DNA from 3 places in the Streptomyces sp. NPDC111802 genome. Region 2 is predicted to be linked to each of the others. Evidence: predicted binding sites of a transcription regulator. Region 2 holds the regulator's gene; each other region holds the start of a gene.
The links. The regulator HrcA, encoded in region 2, represses chaperone genes, less so after heat shock. The targets are predictions, from matches to a motif close to TTNGCACTCNGNNNNNCNGAGTGCNAA.
Positions count from the first base shown of each region.

Region 1 (3,272 bases), on a different contig from region 2:
GCCGGCCACGACGTGGTCCGCCCGCAGAAGCCGAACACCATCGCCAAGTCGCTGGCGATCGGCAATCCGGCCGACGGCCCGTACGTCCTCGACATCGCGCGCCGCACGGGCGGGTTCGTGGAGGATGTGACGGACGAGCAGGTCGTGGACGCGATCAAGGTGCTCGCCCGGACCGAGGGCATCTTCGCGGAGACCGCGGGTGGTGTGACGGTGGGCGTCACGAGGAAGCTCATCGAGAACGGGGTCCTCGACCCCACCAGGACCACCGTCGTCCTCAACACCGGCGACGGCCTCAAGACCCTTGACGCGGTGGCCGGTACCGGTCTCACCGCCACCATCCGCCCGAACCTGGACTCCTTCCGAGAGGCTGGCCTCGCATGAGCGTGACCGTCCGCATCCCCACCATCCTGCGCACCTACACCGGCGGGCAGGCCGAGGTCGCCGCCGACGGCGCCAACCTCGGCGAGGTCATCGCCGATCTGGAGAAGAACCACACCGGGATCGCCGCCCGGGTGCTCGACGACCAGGGCAAGCTGCGCCGGTTCGTCAATGTGTACGTCAATGACGACGACGTGCGTTTCGAGCAGGGGCTGGAGACGGCGACCCCGGACGGTGCGGGTGTCTCCATCATTCCGGCCGTGGCCGGCGGCTGACCGGCTGACCGAATGACCGATCATTACCATCGGTAACCCCGGTCACTAAGAGTTCATCGAATTGCCCCCTCCGTGAGAGAAGCGGAGGGGGCAATTCTGTGTGGTTGAGCGGGGTACAGTTGGGGAATGCGCGGCCGATCTCCGAGTCGGTTGCCCTTGATTTCTGCCGCAGGCCCGACAAGAAGTAGCCAAAGTGTGCGGGTTTTTTGCGGCTTTTGTGCCGTTTGCCGGGTCCGACTTGACCTGAAGTCAGCGGAATTGTCCCCACATTCCCGACCGGTCGTGCCCGGATTTCTCGTCCGATTGACCTGTTGCAGACGGCAGTTGGGCAGATACATTCAGCCGCGGTCGACGCGTTCCGGCGCACGCCCCCGACCGATGGGGGGTGAGGTCTGACCCGGATCCGCGAAGTGTGGATCTGTGCAAGGGCCAGTAATAGGGGAGTTAGGCATGGCTCAGGGCACCGTCAAGTGGTTCAACGCGGAGAAGGGGTACGGCTTCATCGCGGTCGACGGTGGTGCGGATGTTTTCGTCCACTACAGCGCGATCCAGATGGACGGGTACCGCACCCTGGAGGAAGGTCAGCGGGTCGATTTCGAGATCTCGCAGGGCCAGAAGGGGCCGCAGGCGGACATGGTCCGTCTCGCGACCACCTGAAGCACGCGTCGACTAACAGCAGCGACGTTCTTCTTCGAAGGACCCGCACTCCCCGGGGTGCGGGTCCTTCGCCATGTCCGGACCTGTCCGGCCCTGTCCGGCACCCGTTCACGTCCGGCCGAGCGCCCGCCCGATCCCCGAGAGCCGCTTGCGCCCGCCCGTCGCCCGGCCGCCACCCCCCATCGAGCCCGCTTCGCGGGCGCCTTGCACTCTCGTACCCCGAGTGCTAATCATTGGCGTTAGCACTCTGAAGGTGAGAGTGACAACGAAGGACCGGGTCGGTGAGGCCCGCAGGCCGGGTGGTGCAAGGAATCACAAGGCATGCGAGCCGTCCGTCGCGGGCGCGGGCGCGGTCCGAAGGAATCACCCCCAGTCCTGGAGGGACCACTTCACATGGCCAAGATCATCGCGTTCGACGAGGAGGCGCGGCGCGGCCTCGAGCGCGGCATGAACCAGCTCGCGGACGCCGTGAAGGTGACGCTCGGCCCCAAGGGCCGCAACGTCGTCCTCGAGAAGAAGTGGGGCGCCCCCACGATCACCAACGATGGTGTCTCCATCGCCAAGGAGATCGAGCTCGAGGACCCGTACGAGAAGATCGGCGCCGAGCTGGTCAAGGAAGTCGCCAAGAAGACGGACGACGTCGCCGGTGACGGTACGACCACGGCGACCGTTCTCGCCCAGGCCCTGGTCAAGGAGGGCCTGCGCAACGTAGCCGCCGGCGCCAACCCGATGGCCCTCAAGCGCGGTATCGAGAAGGCCGTCGAGGCCGTCTCCGCCGCCCTGCTCGAGCAGGCCAAGGACGTCGAGACCAAGGAGCAGATCGCCTCCACGGCCTCCATCTCCGCCGCCGACACCCAGATCGGCGAGCTCATCGCCGAGGCCATGGACAAGGTCGGCAAGGAAGGCGTCATCACCGTCGAGGAGTCCCAGACCTTCGGTCTGGAGCTGGAGCTCACCGAGGGTATGCGCTTCGACAAGGGCTACATCTCGGCGTACTTCGCCACCGACATGGAGCGGATGGAGGCATCGCTCGACGACCCGTACATCCTGATCGCCAACTCCAAGATCGGCTCCGTCAAGGACCTGCTCCCGCTCCTGGAGAAGGTCATGCAGTCGGGCAAGCCGCTGCTGATCATCGCCGAGGACGTCGAGGGCGAGGCCCTGTCGACCCTGGTCGTCAACAAGATCCGCGGCACCTTCAAGTCCGTCGCGGTCAAGGCCCCGGGCTTCGGTGACCGCCGCAAGGCGATGCTGAACGACATCGCCATCCTCACCGGTGGCGAGGTCATCTCCGAGGAGGTCGGTCTCAAGCTCGAGAACACCTCCCTCGACCTGCTGGGCCGCGCCCGCAAGGTGGTCATCACCAAGGACGAGACCACCATCGTCGACGGCGCCGGCTCCACGGAGCAGGTGCAGGGCCGGGTCAACCAGATCCGCGCCGAGATCGAGAACAGCGACTCGGACTACGACCGCGAGAAGCTGCAGGAGCGCCTGGCGAAGCTCGCCGGCGGTGTCGCGGTCATCAAGGCCGGTGCCGCCACCGAGGTGGAGCTCAAGGAGCGCAAGCACCGCATCGAGGACGCCGTGCGCAACGCCAAGGCGGCCGTCGAGGAGGGCATCGTCGCCGGTGGTGGCGTGGCCCTGCTCCAGGCTTCCGGTGTCTTCGAGAAGCTGGACCTCGAGGGTGACGAGGCGACCGGCGCCAACGCCGTGAAGCTCGCCCTGGAGGCCCCGCTCAAGCAGATCGCCGTCAACGGTGGTCTCGAGGGTGGCGTCGTCGTGGAGAAGGTCCGCAACCTTCAGGTCGGTCACGGCCTGAACGCCGCGACCGGTGAGTACGTCGACATGATCGCCGAGGGCATCATCGACCCGGCGAAGGTGACGCGTTCCGCGCTGCAGAACGCCGCGTCGATCGCCGCGCTGTTCCTCACCACCGAGGCCGTCATCGCCGACAAGCCGGAG
Region 1 covers NZ_JBVKCZ010000011.1:74,171-77,442, forward strand. Annotated here, with positions in the region: gene thrC (threonine synthase) at 1-381, shown strand, start outside; gene ACZ7NC_RS14210 (MoaD/ThiS family protein) at 378-653, shown strand; gene ACZ7NC_RS14215 (cold-shock protein) at 1,104-1,310, shown strand; gene groL (chaperonin GroEL) at 1,704-3,272, shown strand, end outside.
Region 1: the regulator HrcA is predicted to act here: its motif matches at 1,514-1,540, upstream of groL (chaperonin GroEL).

Region 2 (3,272 bases):
CCAGTACGTCACCGCTGGGCACGCCGAAGTGGAAGGAGACGACGGGCACCGGGTTGTCGAGCAGCACGGCGAGCTTGGCGTCGTAGCCGTCGTCCCGCCCGCTGTCGCGGTCCCCGAGCTCGACCTCGTACCAGGCGGCCTCACCGGCCAGCTGATGAGCGTAGACGTCGACGGCCGCGGGGTCGGCGTACTCGGGCTGCGGCATGAACAGGTTGACGCCGAAGGGCCGCTGAGTCAGCCCCCGCAGCTGCTTGATCTCCTGGTACATCCCGTCGGCGGTTTTGTACCCGGCGGCGAGAAACCCGAGCCCCCCGGCCTCGGACACGGCAGCCGCGAGCTGCGGGACGGAGACGCCGCCCGCCATGGGGGCCTGCACGATCGGGCGCGGGAAGAGATCGGTCAGCGCGGAGGACATGACGGCATGTTGTCACGTCCTCCGAACAAGTCCGAATCGGGTCTGACCCTTGGCCTGGACCAGGACGCCCCGCAGGCTCAGCGACCGTTGAACGCGTCCTTCAACCGCGAGAACAACCCCTGCTGCCCGGGCTGGAACTGCCCCTGCGGCCGCTCCTCACCCCGCAGCTTGGCCAGCTCCCGCAGCAACCGCTCCTGCTCGGGGTCCAGCTTGTTGGGGGTCTGCACCTCGACGTGCACGACGAGGTCGCCGCGCCCGCCACCGCGCAGATGCGTCACACCGCGCCCGTGCAGCGGGATCGACTGACCGGACTGGGTGCCGGGCCGGATGTCGACCTCCTCCATCCCGTCCAGCGTCTCCAACGGCACCTTCGTGCCGAGCGACGCCGCGGTCATCGGGATCGTCACCGTGCAGTGCAGATCGTCACCGCGCCGCTGGAAGGTCGAATGCGGCAGCTCGTGGATCTCGACGTACAGGTCACCGGCGGGACCGCCACCCGGCCCGACCTCGCCCTCGCCGGCGAGCTGGATCCGCGTGCCGTTGTCGACACCGGCCGGGATCTTGACCGTCAGGGTCCGGCGGGACCGTACGCGGCCGTCACCGGCACACTCGGGACACGGCGTCGGCACCACCGTGCCGAAGCCCTGGCACTGCGGGCAGGGGCGGGACGTCATGACCTGGCCCAGGAAGGACCGGGTCACCTGCGACACCTCACCGCGGCCGCGGCACATGTCACATGTCTGGGCGGAGGTCCCCGGCGCCGCGCCCTCACCGTTACAGGTGTTGCAGACGACGGCCGTGTCGACCTGGATGTCCTTCGTCGTGCCGAAGGCCGCCTCGTCGAGCTCGATCTCCAGCCGGATCATCGCGTCCTGGCCGCGCCGGGTGCGCGAGCGCGGACCGCGCTGGGACGCCGTACCGAAGAACGCGTCCATGATGTCCGAGAAGTTCCCGAAGCCACCCGCGCCGAAGCCGCCGGCGCCCGCGCCGCCCGCCTGGGACAGCGGGTCGCCGCCGAGGTCGTAGACCTGCTTCTTCTGCGGGTCCGACAGCACCTCGTAAGCGGCGTTGATCTCCTTGAACCGCTCCTGGGTCTTCGGATCCGGGTTGACGTCCGGGTGCAGCTCGCGGGCGAGCCGCCGGAAGGCCTTCTTGATCTCTTCCTGCGACGCGTCGCGACGCACGCCGAGCACGGCGTAGTAGTCCGTGGCCACTTACGACTCCGCCAGGATCTGTCCGACGTAACGTGCCACTGCGCGTACCGCTCCCATCGTTCCCGGGTAATCCATGCGGGTCGGTCCGACCACGCCGAGCTTGGCGACTGCCTCGCCGCCCGAACCGTAGCCCACCGACACGACAGACGTGGAGTTGAGTCCCTCGTAGGCGTTCTCGTGCCCGATGCGCACGGTCATGCCCGAATCCCCGGCCTCGCCAAGCAACTTGAGGAGCACGACCTGCTCCTCGAGCGCCTCCAGAACGGGCCGGATGGTGAGGGGGAAGTCATGTCCGAAGCGGGTGAGATTGGCGGTGCCGCCGATCATCAGCCGCTCCTCGTTCTCCTCGACGAGCGTCTCCAGGAGGGTGGAGAGCACGGTCGAGACGGTGCCGCGGTCCTCGATGTCGAAGGCCTCGGCGAGGTCCTCGACGAGCCGGGGCACATCGGTGAAGCGCCGGCCCGCGACGCGGCTGTTGAGCCGCGCGCGTAGATCCGCCAGCGAGCTCTCGCCGAACGGCGCCGGGCAGTCGATCATGCGCTGCTCGACCCGGCCGGTGTCCGTGATCAGGACGAGCATCAGGCGCGCGGGGGCGAGCGAGAGCAGCTCGACATGCCGGACGGTGGACCGGGTCAGGGACGGGTACTGCACGACGGCGACCTGCCGGGTGAGCTGCGCGAGCAGCCGTACGGTGCGTGCCACGACGTCGTCGAGGTCGACGGCGCCGTCCAGGAAGTTCTGGATGGCGCGCCGCTCGGGCGGGGTCATCGGCTTGACGCCGGCGAGCTTGTCGACGAACAGCCGGTAGCCCTTGTCGGTCGGGATGCGCCCGGCGCTGGTGTGCGGCTGGGCGATGAAGCCCTCGTCCTCCAGGGCCGCCATGTCGTTGCGCACGGTTGCCGGGGAGACACCGAGGTTGTGCCGCTCGGTCAGGGCCTTCGACCCGACCGGCTCCTCGGTCCCGACGTAGTCCTGGACGATGGCGCGCAGCACCTGAAGCCTGCGTTCACTCAGCATCTCGCGCACACCTCCAGAAGTCGTGCCCCTTGGCGCATTTCCTGGCACTCTGTCCGTCCGAGTGCCAGCCGTCCCCGGCCCAGTGTACGGCGGTGGGGTACGCCCCGGGCAAGGCCGGGCCAGGTCCGCCGTGCTCGGCGGTGGTCTCTTGGCTAGCGTCGCCCTATGACGGTGACTTGGGAAGAGCTGGGGTGGCAGCGGCTGGCGTCGGGGGTCGGCAGGTGCCGGCTTCCGGTGTGGGACTGCACGGCGGGGCTGGTCGTGGGGGACGGCACCGCGTTGATCGTCGACGCCGGGTCAAGCCTCGCGGAGGGCGCGCGGTTGCGTACCCAGGCGCAGTGGCTCGCGGGTCACCGTGTGACTCATCTCGCGCTGACGCATCCCCACTTCGATCATGTCTTCGGGGCGGCGGCGTTCGCGGGGGCGGAGGTCTACGGCCCGGTGGGCATGGACACGGTGCTGGAGGGACGGCACGCGCGTGAGGAGCTGCGCGCGGACGCGGTTGGCAACGGTCTGGACCCGGCCGCGGCGGAGGAGGCCGTGGACGCGCTGATCCGCCCCCACCACCAGGTGAGCGGCGAGTGGACCCTCGACCTGGGCGGTGGCCGCCAGGTCCTGCTGGCGAA
Region 2 covers NZ_JBVKCZ010000027.1:44,957-48,228, reverse strand. Annotated here, with positions in the region: gene ACZ7NC_RS27665 (nitronate monooxygenase) at 1-415, opposite strand, end outside; gene dnaJ (molecular chaperone DnaJ) at 493-1,629, opposite strand; gene hrcA (heat-inducible transcriptional repressor HrcA) at 1,630-2,646, opposite strand; gene ACZ7NC_RS27650 (MBL fold metallo-hydrolase) at 2,812-3,272, shown strand, end outside.

Region 3 (3,272 bases), on a different contig from region 2:
CTGCGGTGTCGAGTACGTCCCGCTGTGGAACGCGGAGGTGTTCGTCGACCACTGGGAGTACCGCGAGCCGGACCGGAAGGTCCGACCGGGTGACATCGTGCTCAGTCACTTCCGGGGCAGGGAGGACTGGAAGGGCACAATGCCCGACATGATCCGCCGGTTCCTGAACAAGGTGACGGCCGAGGGGTACGCGGTGGCCCGGCTGGAGGACTACCTGTGAGGTCGGCGCCGGGGGCGCGGGCGCTCGCCGCCATGGTCCTGGCGTCCGCTCTGCTCGCCGGTTGCGGCGGCGCCGGGGATACGGCCGACCCCCGTGGAGGGCGATCCGAGCGCGCGGCACGGTCGGCGAAGAACTCGACGCACACGGCAGCGCAGCCGTACCGCCACTGGGGTCTGAGCGCCCCGCTGCCCGCGCCCCCGTCGCCGCCCGCGCGGAGACCGCCGTGGCCGTCCGGCGACCCGCTGCCCGTGGTCCACCGCGTCCGCACGCCCCACAAGGTCGTCTTCCTCACCTACGACGACGGCGCCGAGAAGGACCCGCGCTTCGTCGACATGGTCCGTGAACTACGGCTGCCGGTCAGCATGTTCCTCACGGACAGCGTGGTCGGACCGGGCTACGGCCACTTCGCGCGACTGCGCGCGGTCGGCGCGTCGATCCAGAACCACACCCTCGACCACGCAGCCCTGCGCGGTCTTCCGTACGCCGGACAGCGCGTCGAGATCTGCGGCCAGCAGAACAAACTCCGCGCCCGCTTCGGCATCCGCCCCCGCTTCTTTCGCCCGCCCTACGGCGCGTACGACACCACCACGCTCCGCGCGGCGGCCGACTGCGGTGTGACGGCGGTCGTGCTGTGGCGGGCGGCGATGGAGGGCGACGGCGAACTGACGTACGCGAAGGGACCCGTCCGGCTGAGCGCCGGCGACATCGTGTCCGTCCCTTCGGGGGAGCCGGCCGGACTGAGTCTGAGGGAGCGGACGACGAGGCTGCTGCGGGAGATCCAGGAGCGTGGGCTGACGGTGGGGCGCCTGGAGGACTACCTGTAGTGCGGGCTGCCGGTCTGCGCCAGTGGGGGCTGCCGGTTGGCGCCAACCCGGTGCGCCGCGCCGCAGGGAATTAGCAGTCCGCTTGACCGAGTGCTAATCGCGGTCATAGTCTCGGCTCTGGCACTCCCCACTGGAGAGTGCCAATACGCGACGGGCAGGTCCGGCACCCGCGACGACGGATCCACCTGGTCGCCACCTCAGACAGTTAACCCCGTGAGATCTCCGAAGGGGGAGGTCGGATCGTGACGACCACCAGCTCCAAGGTTGCCATCAAGCCGCTTGAGGACCGCATTGTGGTCCAGCCGCTCGACGCCGAGCAGACCACCGCCTCTGGCCTGGTCATCCCGGACACTGCCAAGGAGAAGCCCCAGGAGGGCGTCGTCCTGGCCGTGGGCCCGGGCCGCTTCGAGAACGGCGAGCGTCTTCCGCTCGACGTCAAGACCGGCGACATCGTGCTGTACAGCAAGTACGGCGGCACCGAGGTGAAGTACAACGGCGAGGAGTACCTCGTCCTCTCGGCTCGCGACGTGCTCGCGATCATCGAGAAGTAGAACCACCTCAGTTTTTCCAGCTGCGCCCCTGGCCCCCCGCGACCACTTAAAGAAGCCGGGCGCCCGGGGCGCAGTGTCTTTTTGAACCCACAGAATTCGAGAGGGCTCACGCTGTCATGGCGAAGATCCTGAAGTTCGACGAGGACGCCCGTCGCGCCCTCGAGCGCGGCGTCAACAAGCTGGCCGACACGGTCAAGGTGACGATCGGCCCCAAGGGCCGCAACGTCGTCATCGACAAGAAGTTCGGCGCGCCCACCATCACCAACGACGGCGTCACCATCGCCCGTGAGGTCGAGGTCGAGGACCCGTACGAGAACCTCGGCGCCCAGCTGGTGAAGGAGGTGGCGACCAAGACCAACGACATCGCGGGTGACGGCACCACCACCGCCACCGTGCTCGCCCAGGCGCTGGTGCGCGAGGGCCTGAAGAACGTCGCCGCGGGTGCCTCCCCGGCCGCCCTGAAGAAGGGCATCGACGCCGCCGTCGCCGCGGTCTCCGAGGAGCTGCTGGCCTCGGCCCGCCCCATCGACGAGAAGTCGGACATCGCCGCCGTCGCCGGGCTCTCCGCCCAGGACAGCCAGGTCGGCGAGCTCATCGCCGAGGCGATGGACAAGGTCGGCAAGGACGGTGTCATCACCGTCGAGGAGTCCAACACCTTCGGCCTGGAGCTGGACTTCACCGAGGGTATGGCCTTCGACAAGGGCTACCTGTCGCCGTACTTCGTGACGGACCAGGAGCGCATGGAGGCCGTCCTCGAGGACCCCTACATCCTCATCAACCAGGGCAAGATCGCCTCCATCGCCGATCTGCTGCCGCTGCTGGAGAAGGTCATCCAGGCCGGTGCCTCCAAGCCGCTGCTGATCATCGCCGAGGACGTCGAGGGCGAGGCCCTGTCGACCCTGGTCGTGAACAAGATCCGCGGCACCTTCAACGCGGTCGCGGTCAAGGCCCCCGGCTTCGGTGACCGCCGCAAGGCGATGCTGCAGGACATGGCGACCCTCACCGGCGCCACGGTCATCTCCGAGGAGGTCGGCCTCAAGCTCGACCAGGTCGGCCTGGAGGTGCTCGGTTCCGCTCGCCGGATCACCGTCACCAAGGACGACACCACGATCGTCGACGGTGCCGGCAAGTCCGAGGACGTGCAGGGCCGCGTCGCCCAGATCAAGGCCGAGATCGAGAACACCGACTCCGACTGGGACCGCGAGAAGCTCCAGGAGCGCCTCGCGAAGCTGGCCGGCGGCGTGTGCGTGATCAAGGTCGGCGCCGCCACCGAGGTGGAGCTGAAGGAGAAGAAGCACCGCCTGGAGGACGCCATCTCCGCGACCCGCGCCGCGGTCGAGGAGGGCATCGTCTCCGGTGGTGGCTCCGCTCTGGTCCACGCCGTGAAGGTCCTCGAGGGCAACCTCGGCAAGACCGGCGACGAGGCAACCGGTGTCGCGGTCGTCCGCAAGGCCGCCGTCGAGCCGCTGCGCTGGATCGCCGAGAACGCCGGCCTGGAGGGCTACGTCATCACCTCCAAGGTCGCCGAGCTCGACAAGGGCCAAGGCTTCAACGCCGCGACCGGTGAGTACGGCGACCTGGTCAAGGCCGGCGTCATCGACCCGGTCAAGGTCACCCGTTCCGCCCTGGAGAACGCCGCCTCCATCGCCTCCCTGCTCCTCACGACCGAGACCCTGG
Region 3 covers NZ_JBVKCZ010000009.1:16,093-19,364, forward strand. Annotated here, with positions in the region: gene ACZ7NC_RS11865 (polysaccharide deacetylase family protein) at 1-220, shown strand, start outside; gene ACZ7NC_RS11870 (polysaccharide deacetylase family protein) at 253-1,044, shown strand; gene groES (co-chaperone GroES) at 1,287-1,595, shown strand; gene groL (chaperonin GroEL) at 1,712-3,272, shown strand, end outside.
Region 3: the regulator HrcA is predicted to act here: its motif matches at 1,115-1,141, upstream of groES (co-chaperone GroES).